4 regions of the Streptomyces griseus subsp. griseus genome follow, and region 4 is predicted to be linked to each of the others. Evidence: riboswitches for the same ligand, from Rfam matches in the RefSeq annotation. Region 4 holds a riboswitch; each other region holds the start of a gene.

Region 1 (5,648 bases), 6.0 Mb from region 4:
CGGCGTAGTTCGGGCCGTGCGTCGACGGCCCGCCCGAACTCCTCAGCGGTACGTACGCAGTGCTCCACCAGTTCGCTCAGTCCCCGGCGCCCCAGCGCCCGGAAGGTGACCGCGATCTTCAGTGCGTCGGGGCGCCGGGTGGTACGGACCGAGCGGCCCAGCAGGTCGGGGAGCCCGGCCTCGGTGTCGTCGTCGGCGTTGAGGTAGTCGGTGCGCAGGGACAGCGGCGCGAGCAGGGCGGTGTCCGCGACGGCCAGCACCCCGGCGGCGACCGGCTGCCAGCCGAGCTTGTGCAGATCGAACGTGACGGAGACGGCCCGGCCGAGACCCGCGAGCCGGGGCGCCAGGCGCTCGCTGAAGAGCAGGGGCCCGCCGTACGCCGCGTCGACGTGCAGCTCGGCCCCGTACCGCTCCGCGATCCGGGCGATCTCGGGGAGCGGGTCGATCCGCCCTTCGTCGGTGGTCCCGGCGGTGGCGACGACGAGGACCGGTCCGGCGCCGAGCCCGGCCAGGGTGCGGTCGAGGGCGGCGGGGTCGATGCGGCCGTCGTGGCAGGCGACGACGGCCGGGGCGGGGAGGCCGAGCATCCAGGCGGCCCGGTGCACGCTGTGGTGGGCGTTGGCCCCGGCCACCACACGCAGGGGGCCTGGCGCCGCTCGTTCGCGGGCGAGGAGCAGGGCGACCAGGTTGGACTCGGTGCCGCCGCTGGTGATGAGGGCGTCGGGTGCGGGGGCGTCCGGGTGGACGAGCCGGGCCAGCGCCGCCGTGGTCAGCTCCTCGATCACCCCGGCGGCGGGCGCCTGGTCCCAGGAGTCCATCGACGGATTGAGCGCAGCCCCCGCCAGCTCCGCCGCCGCTGCCACGGCCAGCGGCGGGCAGTGCAGATGGGCCACGCACGCGGGGTCGGCCGGGTCGGCGGCCCCCTCGGCGACGGCCCGCACCAGATCCGCGAGCGCGGCCTCGGCCCCGACGCCTTCCTCGGGCAGCACCGGAGCGGCCAGGGCGGTGGTCCGGCGGGCCACGGCGTCCGGCCCTCCGGCGGGGATCGGTCCGCCCCGGGTCCGGGCGGCGGTCTCCAGGGCGTCCAGGACGACGGCGGTCAGGGCGCGCAGCCTGCCGGGGCCGTGGACGCCGCCGGCCAAAGGGGCTCCCGTACCGGCGCTCACACCGCACGCCCCAGGCGGAGTTCGGCGGGCAGCAGGCCCTGAGCACGCTCCATGGCGAAGCCCTTCGATCGGAGTGCAAGATCCACAGCCGGGATGCGGGTTAGGCTAACCTAACTCCGCCGCTGGGGAAGAACGCGCTCCGTCCGGCCGGGCCTCCTGCGAACCGGCTTGCTCCCGAACCGAGTCGGGGTCGTGTGCCCCGGTACGGGAGCGGCGGTGGCCACTCCCGTACCGGGTCGGATCACGCCGCTTCGGTGGGCAGCTCCGCGCGGATCTCCCGCGCGGCGGCGACCAGGTTCTCCAGGGAGGCCCGGGTCTCGGGCCAGCCGCGGGTCTTCAGGCCGCAGTCGGGGTTCACCCAGAGGCGCTCGGCCGGGATGGCCTCAAGTCCCTTGCGCAGCAGGGCGGCTGCCTCTTCGGCGCTCGGGATGCGCGGGGAGTGGATGTCGTAGACGCCGGGTCCGGCCTCGCGGGGGTAGCCGTGGGCCGCCAGTTCACGGGCGACCTGCATGTGTGAGCGGGCGGCCTCCAGGCTGATGACGTCGGCGTCGAGGTCGTCGATGGCCTGGACGATGTCGCCGAACTCCGCGTAGCACATGTGGGTGTGGATCTGGGTGTCCGGCCGCACCCCGGAGGTGGCGAGGCGGAAGGACTCCGTCGCCCACGCCAGGTACGCGGCGTGCTCGTCGGCCCGCAGCGGAAGCGTCTCGCGCAGGGCGGGCTCGTCGACCTGGATCACCGAAGTGCCGTTCGCCTCCAGGTCGTTCACCTCGTCGCGCAGGGCGAGCGCCACCTGGCGGGCGGTCTCGCCGAGCGGCTGGTCGTCGCGGACGAAGGACCAGGCGAGCATGGTGACCGGGCCGGTGAGCATGCCCTTGACGGGGCGCTCGGTGAGCGACTGCGCGTACGCCGTCCAGCGCACGGTCATCGGCTCCGGGCGCGAGATGTCCCCGGCGAGGACCGGCGGCCGGACGTAGCGGGTGCCGTACGACTGGACCCAGCCGTGCTGGGTGGCGAGGTAGCCGGTGAGCTGCTCGGCGAAGTACTGCACCATGTCGTTGCGTTCGGGCTCGCCGTGGACCAGGACGTCGATCCCGGCCTTCTCCTGGAAGGAGAGGACCTCGCGGATCTCGTCCTTGATCCGCTCCTCGTACCCGGCCTCGTCGATGCGGCCGGCCCGCAGGTCGGCGCGGGCGGTGCGCAGTTCGGTGGTCTGCGGGAACGAGCCGATCGTGGTGGTCGGCAGCAGCGGCAGTCCGAGGTGGGCGCGCTGCGCGAGGGTGCGCTCGGCGTACGGCTGGGAGCGGCGGCCGTCGGCGTCGGTGATGGCCGCCGTACGGGCGCGGACGGCCGGGTCGCGGGTGACGGCGGCGTCGGTGCGGGAGGCCAGGTCGGCCCGGTTGGCGGCGAGTTCGGCGGAGATGGCCTCGGTGCCCTGGGAGAGACCCTTGGCCAGGGTGACGATCTCGGCGGTCTTCTGCTTGGCGAAGGCGAGCCAGCGGGCGATCTGCGGGTCGATGTCCTGCTCGGCGTCGGCGTCCAGCGGGACGTGCAGGAGGGAGCTGGAGGCGGAGACGTCGACGTGGTCCGCGAGGCCGAGGAGCGTGCCGAGGGTGGCGAGCGACTTCTCGTAGTCGTTGATCCAGATGTTGCGGCCGTTGACGACGCCCGCGACCAGGCGCTTGCCGGGCAGTCCGCCGGCCGCCGCGAGGTCGGCGAGGTTGGCCGCGCCGGACTCGGTGAAGTCCAGCGCGAGCCCCTCGACCGGGGACTTGGCGAGCACCGGCAGGGCCTCGCCGAGCCGCCCGAAGTAGGAGGCGACCAGCAGCTTGGAGCGGTCGGTGAGGGAGCCGAGCTCGCGGTAGGCGCGGGCGGCGGCGTTCAGCTCGGCCGGGGTGCGGTCCTGGACGAGGGCGGGCTCGTCCAGCTGCACCCACTCGGCGCCCGCGGCCCGGAGGTCGGCGAGGACCTCGGCGTACACGGGCAGGAGCCGGTCCAGCAGGGTCAGCGGCTCGAAGTCGGCGGCGACCCCGGGGGCCGCCTTGGCGAGCAGGAGGTAGGTGACGGGTCCGACGAGGACCGGGCGCGGGGTGTGCCCCTGCGCGAGGGCCTCCTGCAACTCGGCGACCTGCTTGGCGGAATCGGCGGTGAACACCGTGTCCGGGCCCAACTCGGGCACCAGGTAGTGGTAGTTGGTGTCGAACCACTTGGTCATCTCCAGCGGCGCCACGTCCTGCGTACCGCGGGCCATGGCGAAGTAGCCGTCGAGGGCGTCCGCCCGGACCGCCTCACGGTGCCGCTCGGGGACAGCGCCGACCATGACACTGGTGTCCAGGACGTGGTCGTAGTACGAGAAATCACCGGTCGGCACCTCGTGGACCCCGGCCTCGGCGAGCTGCTGCCAGGTCCCCCTGCGCAGTTCGGCGGCGGTCTGCCGGAGGGTGTCCGCGTCGACGCGGCCCTTCCAGTAGCCCTCGATGGCCTTCTTCAGTTCACGGTTCTGACCCTGGCGGGGGTAGCCGTACACGGTGGCCCGTGCTGCCGCGGCTGCGGGCTTCGCTGTCACGTGACTCTCCTTCGCGAGCATGTCTCCAGCTGATCCCGGGACGGGACGCGGACGCGAAGGGGTGACGAAATCGGGCGGGAACACGACACGTTGACCGTGTCCGTCCACCCGACGGTTACGCCGACCCGCCCACGAGGTCACCGGGAACTCCGCACACGAACGGTCGCGTGCGGGCAACGGGCAGGTCTTCGGACTCGCGGGCACGTCTGCCGGGGCAGACACCTACTGGCCGTCGCTTCCCAGACCCGGCCGGGCCCAGTGCGTATGACGGCGGTCGTTCCCACTCACCGCTGCGGGGCAGTCCCGGATTCCCACCGGGTTCCCTCTTACGACACCCTGCCTGGCGGACAGGGCGAACCAGCTGCACCGGCCACCCTAAGGGGACGGCCACCGGGCGCACACCGTTGTTCACACTTCGGACGGTGATATGAGACACGGGCTCCGAACGGGTGACCTCGGGTTCCGCTCCTCTTCGCCCGTTCGCTGACTTCCGGTCAGGTCGTGGTGGCACGGTGACACAGATGTAACCGAATGGCGTAGGCGAACCGGAACCACAGAGCGTCACAGGCCGTTCTTCCTGCCAATACCCGGCCGCCGATCCACGGCGGCGACGAGCGAGGGAAGCGCCATATGAAGAAGACAGTCGGGTGGGCCCAGGACGGCGACGACTGGACGATCACCGTGAACGGCACGCTGTACCGGGCCGTGGAGCGGCCCGCTGACGGGCGCGTGCACGACTATCTGGTGCGGGGCAACGACCTGACCGCCGAGTGCCCGAGTCTGGGGCACGGGCTCGGAGTGATCCGGGCGCACGAGTCCCGGAGCTGACCTCCGGCCGGGTCCGACGGCGAGGTGCGGCGGCCGCCCGCGCCTCGACGCGACCCGCCGCCCGGTGTCATCCCACACCCGCCACCTGTCCGGGCCCCCGCTCGCGGGCCGGAGCCCCTCAGCTGCCGGTGCCGCCCGGACTCTCCGTACCGTGGGCGGCCTCCGGCCCGTGGCGCAGCAGATAGGTGTCCATGATCCAGCCGTGGCGTTCGCGGGCCTCGGCGCGCACCCGGCTGATCTGCCCGGCGACCTCGTCGAGGGGGCCGGAGACGAGGAGTTCGTCCGGGGTGCCGATGTAGGCGCCCCAGTAGATCCACAGCCCCCTGCCCGTCAGATGGGTGAAGCTCGCGTGGCCGTCCAGCATCACCACGATGTCGCCGTCGTCGTCCGGGAACCCTCCGGCGAGCCGCCTGCCGGGGGTGATGTGGATGGGGCGGCCGACCTGGTTCAGGGAGGTGCGGTGGCGGGCGGCGAGCGCGGAGACGCTGCTGATCCCGGGGATCACCGCATGGCCGAATTCGACCGTTCCACGGGCCCGGATGTCCTCCAGGATCGCGAGGGTGCTGTCGTACAGGGAAGGGTCTCCCCAGACCAGGAAGGCCCCGGTCTCCCCCGGTGCCAGCTCCTCGATGATCAGGCGCTCGCAGATGTCGGCGCGGCGGTGGCGCCAGTCGTGCACCGCCGAGGTGTAGCGGCCCCGGTCGTCCTGGGTGCGGTCCCGCCAGGGGTCCTCGGCCTCGACGACCCGGTAGGGGCCGGTGAGGTGCTCGGCCAGGATGTCCCGCCGCAGCCGGGTCAGGGACTCCTTCTCCCGGCCCTTGCCGAGCACGAAGAAGACCTGCGCCCTGCGCATCGCCTTCACCGCGGCGAGGGTCAGGTGGTCGGGGTCGCCGGCTCCCATGCCGATGACGAGGATGTGCCGTGGTGCGTCGCTCATGTCGGCCGATCATGCCAGCAGCGGGGCGCGCGATCGCGCCGGGCCCGAGGGTGGCCGGGGCGAGGCGGGGTGGACTTACTAGGACGTCCAACTATATGTTCGTGAGCAGCGGGGTGGTCGGCGTGCAGCCGGGCACCCTCAAGGGTGTGTC
Region 2 (5,648 bases), 2.2 Mb from region 4:
CCAGAACCGTTTGTGCGGGGCGCGGCCCATCGCGACGACCTGGCCGACGGTCAGCTCGAACCCGGCGTGCCCGTCCTGGGGGACCGTGGCGATCCGCTGGGCGCGGGCCTTCACGGGGAGGGTGGCCAGATCGTCGCCGTCCAGGAGGACACGGCCGTGGGTGGGTCGCAGGGTGCCGTAGACGCAGCGCAGGAGGGTGGTCTTGCCGCTGCCGTTGGGGCCGACCAGGCCGACCGTCTCGCCGTCGGCGGCGGTGAGATCGACCGCGTCGACCAGGTGGCGGCCTTCGCCGATCCCGTACGAGAGTGCCTCGGTGCGCAGGGTGGTCATGGGCGGGCTCCCTCAGCTGTGCGTACGGCTCTCATGCGGGGGCCCCTTCCGGCCTGCGGCGCAGCATCCACAGGAAGAACGGGCCGCCGGTCAGCGCCGTGAGCACGCCCACCGGGATGTCCTGCGGGGCCGCGAGCGTGCGGGCGGCCAGGTCGGCGAGGACCAGGAACACCGCCCCGCCGAGCGCGACCACCGGCAGCAGCGCCCGGTGCGAGGCGCCGACCGCCATCCGGGCCATGTGCGGGACCATCAGGCCGACGAAGCCGATCGCCCCGCTGTACGCCACCAGCGCCCCGGTCATCAGCGAGGCGAGGACGAAGACGGCGGCCCGGAAGCGGGCGGTGTCCAGGCCGAGCACGGTCGCGCCCTCCTCCCCCACCAGGAGCAGGTCGAGGGGGCGGGCCAGGGTGAGGAGGACGGCCGTACCGGCGATCAGGGTGATCGTCGGGAGCGCGAGCATGTCCCAGCGGGCCGCGCCGAGGCCGCCGAGGGTCCAGTAGAGGACTTCCTGGAGGTGGTCGGCGCGGGCGGAGGTGACCAGGATCAGGCTGGTGAGGGCGGAGAGGATGTAGGAGACGGCGACCCCGGCGAGGACGAGCCGGTTGGTGGTGAGCCCGCCCCCGCCGCGCGCCAGGGCGTAGACGAGCAGCAGCGAGAGCAGCGCGCCGGCGAAGGCGGCGGCCGGGATGGTCACGGTGGTGGCGAGGGTCGCGCCGATGCCGAGGACGATCACCAGGACCGCGCCGGTGGAGGCCCCGGAGGAGACGCCGAGGAGGAACGGGTCGGCCAGCTGGTTGCGTACGAGGGCCTGGAGGACCGTGCCGATGACGGCCAGTCCGGCGCCGACGACGGTCCCGAGGATGACCCGGGGCAGCCGGACGTCCAGGACGATCGTGCGGAACGGGCTCGCCTCCGCCCGCCCGGTCAGGATGTCGATCACCTGGGCGGGCGGGATGCGGACGGAGCCGAGGGCGAGTGCGGCGACCACGGCGGCGGCGAGGAGCGCGGCGAGGACGCCGACGACCAGGGTGTAGCGCAGCAGCCGCCGCGGTGCGGGGGTGCGGCAGGTCACGAGGTGGTGGCCGCCGGGTGGAGCTGGGCCGCGAGCTTGTCGACGGCGGCGGGGACGCGGACGCCGAGGACCGCGTCGGAGAGCGGCATGACCGCGAAGCGCTTGTTCTTGATGGCGGGGACGTCGGCGAGGGCCGGGTCGTCGAGGAGGCGCTTCTTCTTCTGGGCGACGGTGGTGGAACCGTAGTCGTAGATCACGATCGCCTCGGGCTTGCGGGCGACGACGTTCTCCCAGGAGGCGTCCCCGAAGGACTTGTCGAGGTCGGCGAAGATGTTGGTGCCGCCGGCACGCTTGATCAGCTCGTTGCCGATGCCCTTGCCGCCGGCGGTGAACGCGGTCTTGTCGCCGCTGTCGTAGACGAAGACGGAGAGCGGATCGAGGTCCTTGAGCTTCTCGGCGGTGGCCGCGTTGTCGGCCTTGGCCTGCTTGATCCAGGCCTCGGCGCGGTCGGTGACGCCGAAGGTGCGGCCGACCTCGCGGATCTCCTCGTACAGGGTTTCCATCGGGGTGTCGGCCTTGGCGCAGCTCTCGGTGTTGAGCCGGGTCTCGATGCCGGACTTCTTGAACGCCTCGCGGCCGCGGCCGTCGCCTGCGGTGAAGGCGCTGCTGTAGCCGCCGTAGACGAAGTCGGGGTTGGTGGCGAGGACCTGCTCGTAGGAGGGGTACTCCTTGGCGATCACCGGTACGGAGGCGTAGTCCTTCGCGTACTTCGGCAGGACCTTGTCGTCGAGGTAGGCGGTGCCGACGAGGGACTTGGTGAGGCCGAGCTCCAGCATGATCTCGGTGACGTGCTGGTTCATGGTGACCACGCGCTCGGGCGGGGCCTGGTACGTGGTGGTGACACCGCAGTTGGTGACGGTGTACGGGAAGCCGTCGCTCTTCGCCGAGGCCTCGGGCTCGCCCTTGGCGTCGGTGGAGGTCTCCGAGGTGGAGCAGGCGGTGAGGACGAGCGGGAGCAGCACGGCGGCGGCTATGAGCGCGGGGGTGCGCCGGGACATGGCGGGGCCTCTCCGGGGGATTTCCGCGTCCCCTGGTCGATGCGTGAAAGGCAGCGGGCCAGTTCCTGGCTTCCGGGCGCGCCCTCCGGTGCGGGGTCGTCCACGGGGGATTCGTCCGTACGGGAGGGCGCGCCCGGTCACAGTGGCGGGACCGTGCCGGATTCGCACCGGCTTCCTGGTTCCTGCTGCCTTGTGTTCGGGTCTGGGGTGCAGTGTGCCAGACCCGTCCGGCGGCTCCGCGATCCGCCCAGGCGCTCAGTACGCTTCGACGACCTGCACGTCTTCCTCGGTGATCTCGCCGTCCACGATGCGGTACGAGCGGAACTGGAAGGGGCCCGCGCCGTCGGTGTCGGCGGTGGAGACGAGGACGTAGTGGGCGCCGGGCTCGTTGGCGTACGTCACGTCGGTGCGGGAGGGGTAGGCCTCGGTCGCCGTGTGCGAGTGGTAGATGATCACGGGCTCCTCGTCGCGGTCGTCCATCTCGCGGTAGAGCTTGAGGAGGTCGCCGGAGTCGAACTCGTAGAACGTGGGCGAGCGGGCGGCGTTGAGCATCGGGATGAAGCGCTCCGCGCGCCCCGTCCCGGCCGGGCCCGCCACCACACCGCACGCCTCGTCGGGGTGGTCGGCGCGGGAGTGGGCGACGATCTGGTCGTGGAGCGCCTGGGTGATGGTCAGCATGGCGCCAGGATAGGCATGCGGGCCTTCCCGTACCGGTGGGCGGTACGGGAAGGCCCGCATGGTGGACGCCGGGGCCCGTGGGGGTGGCCGGGGCGGTCCGGGAGGAGGGTGGTCGTGGGCTCGGGGTGGCCGGGCCCACCCTCGGGGTCGGGGGTGGACGACGCCTGGGTCAGCGCTTGGCGAAGGCGGTGTTCTCCGGGTCGCGCGACTTGAGCACCAGGTAGGAGATGCCCAGGAGGAGCGCCCAGAGCGGGGCGCAGTACAGCGAGATCCTGGCGTCCTTGTCGATCGCCATCATCACGATGACCATGCCGATGAAGGCGAGCGCGAACCAGCTGGTGTACGGGGCTCCCGGGGCCTTGAACGAGGACTGCGGCAGCACGCCCCGGTCGGCCAGGCGGCGGTAGCGGATCTGGCTGAACAGGATCATGATCCAGGCCCACATGCCGGAGATGGTCGCGAAGGAGACGACGTAGTTGAACGCCTCGCCCGGCCACTGGTAGTTGATCCAGACGCCGACGAGCATCAGGGCGGCGGAGAAGGTCGTGCCGGTGAGCGGCAGGCCGTTCTTCGTCAGCTTGGTGAAGGCGCGCGGGCCCTGTCCGTTCATGGCCAGGTCGCGGAGCATACGGCCGGTGGAGTACATGCCGGAGTTGCAGGAGGAGAGCGCCGCGGTCAGGACGACGAAGTTGACGATGGCGGCGCCGATGCCGAGCCCCATCTCCTCGAAGGCCTTCACGAACGGCGAGACGCCCGGCTTGAAGGTGGACCACGGCACGACCGACAGGATCATGATCAGCGCACCGACGTAGAAGACGGCGATACGCCACGGCACGGTGTTGATGGCCTTGGGCAGCACGGTCTTGGGGTCCTTGGACTCCCCGGCGGTGACGCCGACGAGTTCCACGGCGAGGAAGGCGAACATGACGATCTGGAGCGTCATCAGCATGCCGCCGACGCCGTTCGGGAAGAAGCCGCCGTCGTTCCAGAGATTGGAGACGGTCGCGGTGTCACCGGCGTCGGAGAAACCGAGCGTCAGCACGCCGGCGCAGATGAGGATCATGCCGACGATCGCGGTGACCTTGACCATCGAGAACCAGAACTCCAGCTCGCCGAAGAGCTTCACGGAGATCAGGTTGGCGCCGTACAGAATGACGGTGAAGACCAGTGCGGACAGCCACTGCGGAATGTCCCACCAGTACGTCATATAGGTGGCGGCGGCGGTGACTTCGGTGATTCCGGTGACGACCCAGAACAGCCAGTACGTCCAGCCGGTCACGAATCCGAAGAAGGGCCCGATGAATTCGCGGGCGTACTCCGAGAAGGAGCCGGAGACCGGGCGGTACATGAGCAGTTCGCCCAGGGCCCGCATGATGAAGAAGATGACCAGGCCCGCCAGGACGTAGGCCAGGATGAGGCTGGGTCCGGCCCGGTCGATCGCTTTGCCCGCGCCGAGGAAGAGCCCGGTACCGATGGCTCCGCCGATGGCGATCATCTGGATCTGACGGGCTCCCAGACCTCGCTGGTACCCCTCGCCACCGGTCTCGGCCTCCCCGGATTCCGCTCCGGGCCTTCCGTGGTCGGCCTGTCCCTCGTCGACCTGTGCCGATGTCATGTGTGGTGCGCCTTTCTCCACGCCGATCCGCGCCGTCAAGGCTGCGGATCAGGTCCTGATCCCCCCGGATATGGATTGGAGTGCCACCGGCGTTCGGCCGGCTTGTGGCGACCCCGGGAACAGGGGTGGCGTCCCCGGGCGATCGTGAAGATTTATCACGGCCGTCACAGGACACCATGGGACATTCTGTGGCGCATCCCACAGGCAAAAGGGGACAAGGAACTCCATCCGGAGCGAATGCCGCCTATGACTTGGGGGGATCGTTACCCGGATCTGAGCGTCCGTTGAGCGAATGGAGCGGGCCCGGAGGCGGCATCTTTTCCGCCGATTACGGCATCAGTGTCTCGACGAGCGTCTCCTGGAGCGCGCCGAGCCAGAGATAGGCCATCACCATCGGCTTGCGCGGGTCGCTGTCGGGGAGCCGGTAGAGCGAGCCGTCCTCGCCCTCGTCCTCGTCGGAGACCTCCAGCCGGGTGCCGATGGTGAGCCGCAGGTCGTTGAGCGAGCCGAGCCAGGAACGGCACTCGTCGGCGGTGAGGGTGAGTACGGCTCCGCCGTCGCCGACGGGCGTGAGGGCATCGAGCGTCCGTACGACGGCGAGGGCGTCATCGCGCTTGCGGGAGCGCAGGTCGGTCTCGGTGAAGCGGCGGAACTCGGCGGACAGCTCCCGCAGCTCCTCCTCCGACTTCCCGTCGCTCTCGGTGAGCTCGTCAGGCCCCCCGTACGCGTCAGGGAAGAGCCGGGCCAGGGCCGGGTCGGACGGCGGCTTGCTGGGCCCCTCGGCGAAGAGCGCGGCGAGGGGGTCCTCGCCGTCGGCAGGGGTCTCGCCCGGGCCGATCAGTTCGAGCAGCTGCACGGCGAGGGAGCGCAGGATCGAGACCTCGACCTCGTCGAGTGCGACGGCCGCGCCGCCGCCCGGGGTGGCCTCGAAATGGCCGGCCATGGATTCTCCGAT
Region 3 (5,648 bases), 1.0 Mb from region 4:
GCCGGTCTCGTCTCGCTGGCCCACGGCACCAACGACGCCCAGAAGACGATGGGCATCATCACCCTGGCCCTGGTCACCGGCGGCGTCCTCGCCCCCGGCTCCAACCCGCCGATGTGGGTCATCGTCTCTGCCGGTGTCGCCATCGCGCTCGGCACCTACCTCGGCGGCTGGCGCATCATCCGCACCATGGGCAAGGGCCTCACCGATCTCCGGCCGCCGCAGGGCTTCGCCGCCCAGACCAGCGCGGCCACGGTCATCCTGGCCTCCTCGCACCTCGGCTTCTCGCTCTCCACCACCCAGTCCTGCTCGGGTGCGGTGATGGGCGCGGGCCTCGGCCGCAAGGGCGGCGTGGTCCGCTGGTCCACCGCCACCCGGATGTTCGTCGCCTGGGGCCTGACGCTCCCGGCCGCGGGCCTGGTCGGCGCGGGCGCCGAGTTCCTCACCAAGCAGGGCCCGTGGGGCATCACCACCACCGCGATCCTGCTGGTCGGCGGCTCCTTCGCGATCTGGGTGGCCTCACGCCGCCAGCCGGTTGACCACACCAACGTCAACGACACCGAGGTCGCGGCGGACGAGCCCCAGGGTGTCGTCACCACCGCCATGGCCGCGGTCGCGCCGCCGCCCATCGGCGGTCCGGCCTCCGACCTCTCGACCACCATCCCGGCCCCGGCCTCGAAGCCCGACGACACGGCCCGCCCCGCGGCGACGGTGTAAGGACAGATCCGTATGAAAATCGACTGGGCAGCTCTCGCCTCCGTCTTCGGTGTCAGTCTCGTGGTCACCGTCGCGCTGGTCGGCGTCTTCACCCTGGGCATCGTCGCCCTCTCCAAGCTGTCGGCCCCGGCCGCCGGTGGCGCCTCCGGCGGTTCGGCCGCACTGGCGCGCACCGGCGCGTACGCCTGCTTCGCGGCGTGCGTGGCGGCGGTCGCGTACGGGATCTATCTGATCGTCGCCTGACGCGCCCCACCGCACTCCTTCGGGCCGGACACACCACCGTGTGTCCGGCCCGATGTGCGTCTGCGCACACTGGAGCTCCGCAGGTCAACAGCAAGTTGACGGCCGTTCTCGCAGCGTGGTGGACTGCCGGAGCCATTTACGGCGACAGAAGAGGAAGCCGGTGCGAATCCGGCGCGGTCCCGCCACTGTCACCGGGGAGCACTCCCCCACACCGGATGTCACGGCCCTCGCAACGCGGGCTGGAAGGCCGGGGGAACTGCGGATCCGGGAAGCCAGGAGACTCTTGTCGCCGGTCACGTCGAACCAGGGCGCGGACCCTGAGTGAGGACATAAGCCATGCCCGGCCGCCGTGCGCCGCATCCGCTGCCTCGTCCCGTACCTCTTCGTGCCGGAACGCCCCTGCCCCCGGCGGCCTGACGCGTGCGTGCCGATCGTGTCTTCGCGTACGGCGCCACCGCCGGGCTGATCGCCGACGCGGCTCTCGGCGACCCCCGGCGGGGCCACCCCGTCGCCGGTTTCGGCCGGGCCGCCGCGCGGGTGGAGTCCCTGCTGTGGGGTGACGACCGGGGCCGGGGCGCGCTGCACACCCTGCTGTGCGCCGGAGGCGCCGTGGGGGCCGCCGCGCTCGCCGCCCGTGCCGTCCGGGGACGCCCCGCGCTCGCCGTCGCGCTGACCGCCGCCACCACCTGGTCGGTCGTCGGCGGTACGTCGCTGGGCCGGGAGGCCCGTGCCATCGGGGGCGCGCTGGCCGCCGGGGACCTGGAGGTGGCCCGGGAGCGGCTGCCGCACCTGTGCGGGCGTGATCCGCACTCCCTGGACGGGCCGCAGATCGCCCGCGCCGTGGTGGAGTCGGTCGCGGAGAACACCTCGGACGCCGTCGTCGGCGCGCTGGTGTGGGGCGCGATCGGCGGGGTGCCGGGGCTCGTCGGCTTCCGGGCCGTGAACACCCTGGACGCGATGGTCGGCCACAAGTCGCCCCGCCACCGGCGTTACGGCTGGGCCTCGGCCCGACTGGACGATCTCGCGGGGTGGCCCGGGGCGCGGCTGACGGCCGCGCTGGCGGTCGTGGCGGGCGGGCGGCCCTCGGAGGCCGTACGCGCCTGGCGGGCGGACGCGGGGCGCCATCCGAGCCCGAACGCGGGTCCGGTGGAGGCCGCGTTCGCGGGGGCGCTCGGCGTACGGCTCGGCGGGACGCTGGCGTACGCGGGGCGCGTCGAACACCGGCCGGTCCTGAACGGCGCGTCCGGGCGGGACGTGCGGAGCACCGACATCGAACGCGCGGTGCGGCTGTCGCGCCGGGTGAGTGCGCTGGCCCTCGGCGTGTGCGTGGCGGGCCGGACAGTCGTGGGACGGAAGCGGGGACGGGCATGAGTGGCGGGCTGCTGGTCGCGGGGACCACATCGGACGCGGGCAAGAGCGTCGTCACGGCGGGCATCTGCCGCTGGCTGGTTCGCCGGGGCGTGAAGGTCGCGCCGTTCAAGGCGCAGAACATGTCCCTCAACTCCTTCGTCACCCGCGAGGGCGCCGAGATCGGCCGCGCCCAGGCCATGCAGGCGCAGGCCGCCCGGGTGGAGCCGACCGCGCTGATGAACCCGGTCCTGCTGAAGCCCGGCAGCGACCGGTCCAGCCAGGTCGTCCTGATGGGCAGGCCGGTCGGCGAGATGAGCGCCCGGGGCTACCACGGGGGCCGGCAGGAGGCGCTGCTCGGGACGGTCACCGACTGTCTGGAGCAGCTGCGGTCGGCGTACGACGCGGTGATCTGCGAGGGGGCGGGGTCCCCTGCGGAGATCAACCTGCGGCGCACCGACATCGTGAACATGGGGATCGCTCGGGCGGCCCGCTTCCCCGTGCTGGTGGTCGGGGACATCGACCGGGGCGGGGTCTTCGCCTCCTTCTTCGGGACGACGGCGCTGCTGAGCTCGGAGGACCAGGCGCTGGTCGCGGGGTACCTGGTGAACAAGTTCCGGGGTGATGTCTCACTGCTGGAGCCCGGGTTGGACATGCTGTACGGGCTGACCGGACGGCGGACGTACGGGGTGCTGCCGTTCACCCACGGGCTCGGTATCGACGAGGAGGACGGCCTGCGGGTCTCCTTGCGGGGTGCGGTACGGGAGTCGGTCGTGGCTCCCCCGCACGGCGAGGACGTGCTGCGGGTCGCGGTCTGCGCGGTGCCGTTGATGTCGAACTTCACGGACGTGGACGCGCTGGCCGCCGAACCGGGCGTCGTGGTGCGGTTCGTGGACCGTCCCGACGAGCTGGCCGACGCGGACCTGGTCGTCGTGCCGGGGACGCGCGGCACGGTGAAGGCCCTGGCCTGGCTGCGGGAGCGGGGTCTCGCGGACGCACTGGTGCGGCGGGCGGCGGAGGGGCGGCCGGTGCTGGGGATCTGCGGCGGGTTCCAGGTGCTCGGTGAGCGGATCGAGGACGAGGTGGAGTCGCGGGCCGGGGTCGTGGACGGGCTCGGTCTGCTGCCCGTACGTATCCGCTTCGACCGGGCCAAGACGCTGGCGCGGCCGGTGGGTTCGGCTCTCGGCGAGCCGGTGGAGGGGTACGAGATCCACCACGGGGTCGCCGATGTGCGGGGCGGGGAACCGTTCCTGGACGGGTGCCGGGTGGGGTCGGTCTGGGGGACGCACTGGCACGGGTCGCTGGAGAGCGACGGGTTCCGGCGGCGGTTCCTGGAGGAGGTGGCCCGGGGGGCCGGGCGGCGGTTCGTTCCCGCGCCCGACACGAGTTTCGGGGTGTTGCGGGAGGAGCAGCTGGACCGGCTGGGCGATCTGGTGGAGGAGCACGCGGATACGGACGCGCTGTGGCGGTTGATCGAGGGCGGGGCGCCGCCCGGGTTGCCGTTCGTGCCGCCGGGGGCGCCGCCGTCGGGGGCGGGTGCGCCGCCGGAGAGCCGGGGCGCTGCCCCGGCCCCCGCTCCTCAACCGCCGGAGGGGCTGGACATGGGTCGCCCGGAGACGCAGAGGGAAGCGGGCGAGTCCCAGGGGCGGGAATGTGCCGGGTCCGCTGAGCCGAGGGACGAGGGGCTTGTGGTGACCGGGCGCGTAAGAGCTGAAGAGCATGCCAACGAGGAGGACAAGTGAGTACGCCGTATCCCTTCACCGCGATCGTCGGGCAGGACGACCTGCGGCTCGGGCTGTTGCTGAACGCGGTCAGTCCGGCCGTCGGTGGTGTGCTCGTGCGGGGCGAGAAGGGGACCGCCAAGTCCACCGCCGTCCGCGCCCTGGCCGCCCTCATGCCCGAGGTCTCCGTCGTACCGGGGTGCCGGTTCTCCTGTGATCCGGTCTCCCCCGATCCCGCGTGTCCTGATGGGCCGCACGCGGAGGCCCCCGGTGTGTCGCGGCCCGCGCGGACCGTGGAGCTGCCCGTCGGCGCGTCCGAGGACCGGCTCGTGGGGGCGCTGGACATCGAACGGGCGCTCTCGGAGGGCGTGAAGGCCTTCGAGCCGGGGCTGCTGGCCGATGCCCACCGGGGAATCCTGTACGTCGACGAGGTCAACCTCCTCCACGACCACCTGGTGGACCTGCTGCTGGACGCGGCCGCCATGGGTGCCTCGTACGTGGAGCGCGAAGGCGTCTCCGTACGGCATGCGGCACGGTTCCTGCTGGTCGGGACGATGAATCCGGAAGAGGGCGAGCTGCGGCCGCAGTTGCTGGACCGGTTCGGGCTGACCGTGGAGGTGGCCGCGTCCCGGGACACCGACGAGCGGGTGGAGGTCGTGCGGCGCCGGCTCGCGTACGACGACGATCCCGAGGGGTTCGCCGCGCGCTGGGCCGAGGAGGAGGCGGCGCTCCGGGAGCGCATCGCCGCCGCGCGTGCCCTGCTGCCCCGGGTCGTGCTCGGTGACGGCGTGCTGCGCCAGACCGCCGCGACCTGCGCCGCGTTCGAGGTCGACGGGATGCGGGCCGACATCGTGATGGCCCGTACCGCGACCGCGCTCGCCGCCTGGGCCGGGCGCGAGGAGGTCACCGCCGACGACGTACGGCAGGCCGCCCTCCTGGCGCTCCCCCACCGGCGGCGCCGCAATCCGTTCGACGCGCCGGGTCTGGACGAGGACAAGCTGGACCAGACCCTGGACGAGGCCGGCCCGCAGGAGAACAACGAAGGTGACGACCGGCCCGATCCCGACGGGGGTGGGGACGGCGGCGGTGGAGGCGGTGGCGTACCGCCGCAGGCCGATGGCGACCGCACCCCGCCGCCGGGCTCCGAGGGCGCCGACGACACGCCGTCCGAGGCCCCCGGGGAGGCCCCCGACGCGCCCGGGCGGTCCGCCGGGGCCGAGCAGCGGCCGGTGGCCGCCGCCGAGCCGTTCCGTACGAAGATGCTCAGCGTGCCGGGGCTGGGTGAGGGGGCTGCCGGGCGGCGTTCCCGGGCCCGTACAGCGCATGGCCGGACCACAGGAGCGGTCCGGCCGCAAGGCGCCCTCACCAAGCTGCATCTGGCCGCCACCGTGCAGGCAGCCGCCCCCCACCAGCGGGCGCGCGGGCGTTCCGGGCGCGGGCTCGTGGTGCGGCGCGACGATCTGCGGCAGGCGACCCGGGAGGGGCGTGAGGGCAACCTCGTGCTGTTCGTCGTGGACGCCTCCGGGTCGATGGCGGCCCGGCAGCGGATGAGCGCGGTCAAGGGGGCCGTGCTGTCGCTGCTGCTGGACGCCTACCAGCGGCGGGACAAGGTCGGTCTGGTCA
Region 4 (5,648 bases):
GGTGCCGCCCGCGACGACCCGGCCCGCCTTCATCACGGTGATCCGGTCGCAGAACATCGCGGCGAGGTTGAGGTCGTGCAGGGCGATGACACTGGTGAGGGGCAGTGCGGCGACCAGGGCCAGCAGTTCCAGCTGGTGCTGGATGTCCAGGTGGTTCGTCGGCTCGTCGAGGAGGAGTTCGCGGGGCCGCTGGGCCAGCGCCCGGGCGATCTGGACGCGCTGGCGTTCGCCGCCGGAGAGGGTGTGCCAGGACTGTGCGGCCCGGCCGGTGAGGCCGGTGCGCCGCAGGGCGTCGGTGACCGCTTCCTCGTCGTGACGGTCGGGGGCGGACCAGGGGCGGCGGTGCGGGATGCGGCCGAGGCGTACGACGTCCAGGACGCTGAGGTCGACCTGGGTGACGGCGTGCTGGTCGACCACGGCGATCCGGCGGGCGACGGTGCGGCGGCCGAGGGCGGTGAGGGGGGCGCCGTCGAGGGTGACGGTGCCGGTGTCCGGGGCGAGGAGGCCGGCGAGGATCCGCAGCAGGGTGGACTTGCCGGAGCCGTTGGGGCCGAGCAGCCCGACGGTGTCGCCGGGCGGCGGGGTGATGTCCACCCCGTCGAGGATGAGGCGGCCGCCGGCCGTCCGGCAGACCCGCTCGGCGCGCAGGCCGCCGCTGTCGACGAGGCTCATGGCGTGCTCCGGGTGCGGTAGAGGACGGCGACGAACGCGGGCACGCCGATCAGCGCGGTGACGACGCCGACGGGCACCTCCTGCGGGTCCAGGACCGTGCGGGCGAGCGTGTCGACCCAGACGAGGAAGATCGCCCCGGCCAGCGCGGTGACCGGCAGCAGGCGCCGGTGCCCGGAGCCGGTGAGGGCACGGGCGGCGTGCGGGAGGACCAGGCCGACGAAGCCGATCGCTCCGGCCGAGCTGACGAGGGCGGCGGTCAGCAGGGCGGTGGTGCACAGCAGCACGATCCGGGTGCGGGCGACGTTCACGCCGAGCGCGGCCGCCGCGTCCTGCCCGAAGGCGAAGGCGTCGAGGGTACGGGCGTGGGCCAGGCAGATCACCAGGCAGAGTCCGAGGACGGCGGTGCAGAGGGCGACCTCGCTCCAGCCGACCCCGCTGAGCGAGCCGAGCAGCCAGAAGAGCACTCCGCGGGTCTGCTCGGCGTCGGCGGAGGTCATCACGACGAACGAGGTCAGCGCGGAGAAGAGCTGCATCGCGGCGACCCCGGAGAGCACCACCCGGTCGGTGGTGGAGCCGAGGGTGTGGCTCAGCAGCAGCACCAGGGCGAACGAGCAGATGGCCCCGACGAACGCCCCGGCCGACAGCGACACCGCTCCCCCGCCGACGCCGAGGACGACCACCACGACCGCCCCGGTGGAGGCTCCGGAGGAGACGCCGAGGACGAAGGGGTCGGCGAGCGGGTTCCGCAGCAGGGACTGCATCACCGTGCCGCACACCGCGAGCCCGGCGCCGCACACGGCGGCGAGCAGGGTTCGGGGCATGCGCAGGTTCCAGATGATGCCGTCCCGGATCGGGCTCAGCTCCGAGGCGCCGAAGCCCAGGTGGGAGGCGACGGCGGACCAGACGTCGGGGACGGAGATCCGGGCGGGCCCGATCGTGACGGCGACGGCGACGGAGAGCAGCAGGAGCGCGAGCCCGCCGGCCCAGAGCAGGGCCACGAGCGGGCCGCTGCCCCGGACCGGGCCCGGCGCAGCCGATGCCTCCCGGTCCGCGGTCTCCTTCCCGGCCCGGGGCTCCTTCAGCGCCGCGGTCTCCCTCACCTCCGGGTTCCCCCCGCTCACCCCGCGAGCCCGAAGTCGCGCAGCCCCGCGGCGACCCGCTCCACTCCCTCGACGGTCCGGATGGTGGGGTTCATCGCCTGCCCGCTGAGCAGCACGTACCGGCGGTTCCTGACGGCGTCCATGGTCCTGGTGACCGGATTGGACTCCAGGAACTCGATCTTCTTCTCGGCGCTCTCGGCGGTCTGCATCGTGCGGCTCAGGTCGCCGATGACCAGGACGTCGGGGTTGCGGTCGGCGACCGTCTCCCAGCTGATCTGTGGCCATTCGTCGTGGGTGTCGTCGAAGGCGTTCTTCGCGCCCAGCTCCCGGGTGATGACACCGGGGGCGCCGCAGCAGCCCGCGAGGTAGGGGGCCTTGGAGTCGGAGAACCAGTAGAGGAGGGAGGCCTTCGATCCGTCGATGCCGTCCGTGGCCTTCGCCACCCGGGCCCGGAGCTTCTTCACCAGGGCGTCGCCGCGCTCGGGGACGCCGAACACCTGGGAGAGTTCCCGGACTTCGGTGTAGACGCTGTCCATGGTGAGGGGTGCGGTACGGGCTCCGTCACCACCGCCGCTGTTGTCCTTGCCGATGCAGTCGGCGGGCGAGATGTAGGTGGGGACGCCCAGCTTCTCGAACTGTTCGCGGGGTGCGACGCCGCCCTTGGCGAGGGTGGAGGTGAAGGAGGCGGAGAGGAAGTCGGGCTCCTTGTCGAGGACCTTCTCCGAGGAGGGCCGGTTCTCCGATATGCGCTCCACGCCCTCGTTGGCCTTCTCCAGGCCCTTCATCACCGGGTCGCTCCAGGTGGCGGAGCCCGCGAGCCGGTCGGCGAGGCCGAGCGAGAGCAGGATCTCGGTCGATCCCTGGTCGACCGAGACGGCCCGCTGGGGCGGCGCCTTCACGGTGACGGTGCGGCCGCAGTTCCTGAGGGTGAGCGGGAAGCCGTCGGCCCGTTCGCCGCCCTCGGCGGACGAGGTGGTGGACCCGCCGCCGCAGGCGGTGAGCAGGACGACGCCGGCCGCGAACAGGGCGGCGGTGCGTATCGGGGCAGGGGTGGCCTTGGACAGCACGGAGGACCTCGGTGTCTCTGGGCCCAGCCGCGGAGCCCGTCGTACGCTTCCCGTGTCCCGGTGCGGGGCACGGGTGCCAGCAGGTCTTCGGACTCGGGTTCGTCCGGGCGGGACGCCTTCCCGGAACGCGTGTGCGCTCCAGTGGCCGTGGCCCCGCCCGTCCCCCTCACCGCTGCGCGTCAGTTCCGGTCTCGCACCGGATTCCCTGACCCCGTCGCTGGGGTTCGACTGGCCCCGGCAAGCTATCACGGGTCTTCGCGCAGCTCAGAGCCGGTGCAGGGGCCGCTCCCCCGGGTGGGCCGGTGCGGCGCGGGATCGTCCCGCCGCACCGGCCCGGCAGCGCCTTACGGAGCCTGGAGCGCGATCACCGCGTTCTGTCCGCCGAACCCGAAGGAGTGGCTGACGGCCCGTCGTACGGGCAGCTCACGCGGGGTCTTGGTGACGCAGTCGATGGCGAACCCGGGGTCGGGGGCGTCCAGGTTGGCGATCGGCGGGACGATGCCGTGCTGGAGCGTCAGGACGGTCAGCCCCGCCTCGATGGCACCGGCCGCCCCCATGCAGTGGCCCAGTACGCCCTTGGGGGCGGTGACGGGCGGCCGGTGCGGGTAGGCCCGGCCGATGAGGGCGGCTTCCGTGGCGTCGTTCAGGGGGGTCGAGGTCCCGTGCGCGTTGACGTGGTCGACGTCCTCGGCCCGCCACCCCGCGTCGGCCAGCGCCGCGTCGACGGCCGCCTGCGCGACCGCCCCGGAGGGGTGCGGGGAGGTCGGGTGGTGGGCGTCGGTCGTGGCGCCCGTACCGGCCAGCAGCGCCCGGGGGGCCGCTCCCCTGGCGCGGGCGTCCGCCGCCCGCTCCAGGACCATGATCGCGGCGCCCTCGCCCATGACGAGTCCGGCCCGGTCGGCGGCGAAGGGGCGGCAGAGGCGGGCGGGGTCCCCGTCCCGCGGGGCCGCCGCGCCCGAGCGGGCGAAGCCGGTCATGGCGACCGGGAAGACGATCGACTCGGTGGCTCCGGCGATCGCGATGTCACACTGTCCGAGCGCCAGCATGTCGCGGGCCACGGAGAGGGCGGTCACCCCGGAGGAGCAGGCCGTGCAGGGGGCGAGGCTGGGGCCCGTGGCCTTCATCTGGATGGCGATCTCGGCCGCGGGCATGCTCGGGATGGTGAGCAGGATGCCCGAGGGCGAGGTGGCCTCGGGGCCGCGCCGCTCCAGGGCGACGGCCTGTTCGGTCAGTCCGGCGGAGCCGCCGCTGCTGGTGCCGACGACGACGGCGACGCGGGCGCCGTCCCAGTGGGCGGGGTCGAGCCCGGCGTCGGCCACCGCCTCCCGTGCGGCGAGGACGGCGAACTTGACGTACCGGCCCATCCGGAAGGCGGTCCGGCCGCCGACCGCCTCGTCCAGATCGATGCCGGAGACCGTACAGGCGAAGTCGACGGCGCAGCCGTGCAGTTCGGGGACGGTGCGCGCGAAGGACTCCCCGCGGCAGACCCCGTCCCAGGTGGTGTCGGTGGTGTGGCCGGCCGGGGTGATCATCCCCAGGCCGGTGACGGCGATGGCGGGTCGGTTCATCGGGTGTTGCTCACCGGCACCGCACTGCCTGCCTCCTCGCCGCCGACGGCCGCGTCGATGAACGCGGAGATGTCGGCCAGCGTGGCGTCCTTGTAGAGCTTCTCGGAGTCGGCGGCGACCCCCAGGGTCTCCTTGATGATGACGGCGAACTCGGCGACCGCCAGGGAGTCCATCTCCAGGCTGTCCATCGTGGACTCCGGCAGGATTTCGGCTGCGGGCACCTTGAACGTCTCGGTCAGCACCTCGGTGATCTTCGGGTGGATGGTCTGGCTCTTCACGGTGTTTCCTCTCATCTGCGGCGTCCTGGACAGCGGGGGCACGACGCACGGCCCACCGTCGAAATAACTGGAATGAGAACCTCCGGTTACGCCTTGGGGCGAACCGATTCGTCTACGCTCACCTGCGGCTTCTCGAACCATCGGGAGAGCACCGAGGTGGTTCCCCAGTACGCCAGCAGCACCCCGCGCGTCCCGAGCGCCGCCACCTTCTCGCGCAGCGGACGCCGCCGCTTGCTGCCGCAGGCGGGCCGCCGGAAGTCCGCCGTACGTCGTCCGGCTCCGCCCGGCTTGCGCCCCACCGCTCCCCCCGGCCTGCGGTCCCGGTGCCAGGCCCCCTCCGGGTCGTCGTAGGCGTCGGCGTAACCGGGTCCGGCGATCGGCCAGTCCGACATCAGCCGCTCGGGCAGTGCGAACGACTTCACCAGCTCGGGGGCGTGGAGGGCCACGGTCGCGATGAGCCGCTCCACGGCGTCGGGCAGCAAGGACACCTGTTCGGCGGTCAGCCGTCCGGCGGCCAGCAGGTCGCCGCTGTTGCGGGCGATCCACTGGAGGGCGAAGAGCCGGTGCAGCTCGGTCAGCCGCTCGCGGGCCGGGCCTTCGGGCAGTACGGCGGCGGCCTGTTCGTACGCCTCGCCCGCCTGCCGGTAGCCGTACGCCTCCACCCCGCGCAGCGCGGGGCCCGAGGCGGCGTTCCACCGGCCGAGCGGATCGCCGGCCGGGGCGGCGCTGATCCGCTCCCGGGCGCGGTCGAACCAGATGTCCTCCACCGCCGCCAGCAGTCGCCCCAGGAAGCGGGGGTCGTCCAGCTCTCCGGGCCGCCCGGACTCCTCCTCGTCCCGGACGGTGACGCTGAACAGCATCTCGGCGGCGGCCTTGGCGTGGACGGCGAGGTTGTCGCCCTCCGCGGTGATGGCGCCCTCGATGCCGGTGAACAGTTCGGTCATGCCGTTGTTCTCCAGCAGC

Evidence for each region. Region 4 has a riboswitch for cobalamin ahead of D6270_RS01610 (ABC transporter substrate-binding protein). Riboswitches for the same ligand answer to the same signal wherever they lie in the genome.
Region 1: linked by a shared signal. The riboswitch ahead of metE (5-methyltetrahydropteroyltriglutamate--homocysteine S-methyltransferase) and the one ahead of D6270_RS01610 (ABC transporter substrate-binding protein) in region 4 are both predicted to bind cobalamin.
Region 2: linked by a shared signal. The riboswitch ahead of D6270_RS11725 (ABC transporter substrate-binding protein) and the one ahead of D6270_RS01610 (ABC transporter substrate-binding protein) in region 4 are both predicted to bind cobalamin.
Region 3: linked by a shared signal. The riboswitch ahead of D6270_RS06430 (cobalamin biosynthesis protein) and the one ahead of D6270_RS01610 (ABC transporter substrate-binding protein) in region 4 are both predicted to bind cobalamin.

Annotation. Positions count from the first base shown of each region.
Region 1 covers NZ_CP032543.1:6,386,506-6,392,153, reverse strand. Annotated here, with positions in the region: gene D6270_RS28690 (pyridoxal phosphate-dependent decarboxylase family protein) at 1-1,166, opposite strand, end outside; gene metE (5-methyltetrahydropteroyltriglutamate--homocysteine S-methyltransferase) at 1,408-3,732, opposite strand; cobalamin riboswitch at 3,915-4,061, opposite strand; gene D6270_RS28680 (hypothetical protein) at 4,363-4,560, shown strand; gene cobF (precorrin-6A synthase (deacetylating)) at 4,679-5,497, opposite strand.
Region 2 covers NZ_CP032543.1:2,556,639-2,562,286, forward strand. Annotated here, with positions in the region: gene D6270_RS11715 (ABC transporter ATP-binding protein) at 1-330, opposite strand, end outside; gene D6270_RS11720 (FecCD family ABC transporter permease) at 362-1,402, opposite strand; gene D6270_RS11725 (ABC transporter substrate-binding protein) at 1,399-2,400, opposite strand; cobalamin riboswitch at 2,439-2,642, opposite strand; gene D6270_RS11730 (M67 family metallopeptidase) at 2,656-3,078, opposite strand; gene D6270_RS11735 (amino acid permease) at 3,248-4,693, opposite strand; gene D6270_RS11740 (DUF2017 domain-containing protein) at 5,022-5,636, opposite strand.
Region 3 covers NZ_CP032543.1:1,380,625-1,386,272, forward strand. Annotated here, with positions in the region: gene D6270_RS06420 (inorganic phosphate transporter) at 1-714, shown strand, start outside; gene D6270_RS06425 (hypothetical protein) at 727-957, shown strand; cobalamin riboswitch at 1,106-1,240, shown strand; gene D6270_RS06430 (cobalamin biosynthesis protein) at 1,378-2,328, shown strand; gene D6270_RS06435 (cobyric acid synthase) at 2,325-4,046, shown strand; gene D6270_RS06440 (putative cobaltochelatase) at 4,043-5,648, shown strand, end outside.
Region 4 covers NZ_CP032543.1:364,730-370,377, forward strand. Annotated here, with positions in the region: gene D6270_RS01600 (ABC transporter ATP-binding protein) at 1-672, opposite strand, end outside; gene D6270_RS01605 (FecCD family ABC transporter permease) at 669-1,670, opposite strand; gene D6270_RS01610 (ABC transporter substrate-binding protein) at 1,790-2,839, opposite strand; cobalamin riboswitch at 2,900-3,087, opposite strand; gene D6270_RS01615 (beta-ketoacyl-[acyl-carrier-protein] synthase family protein) at 3,184-4,407, opposite strand; gene D6270_RS01620 (acyl carrier protein) at 4,404-4,685, opposite strand; gene D6270_RS01625 (acyl-CoA dehydrogenase family protein) at 4,772-5,648, opposite strand, start outside.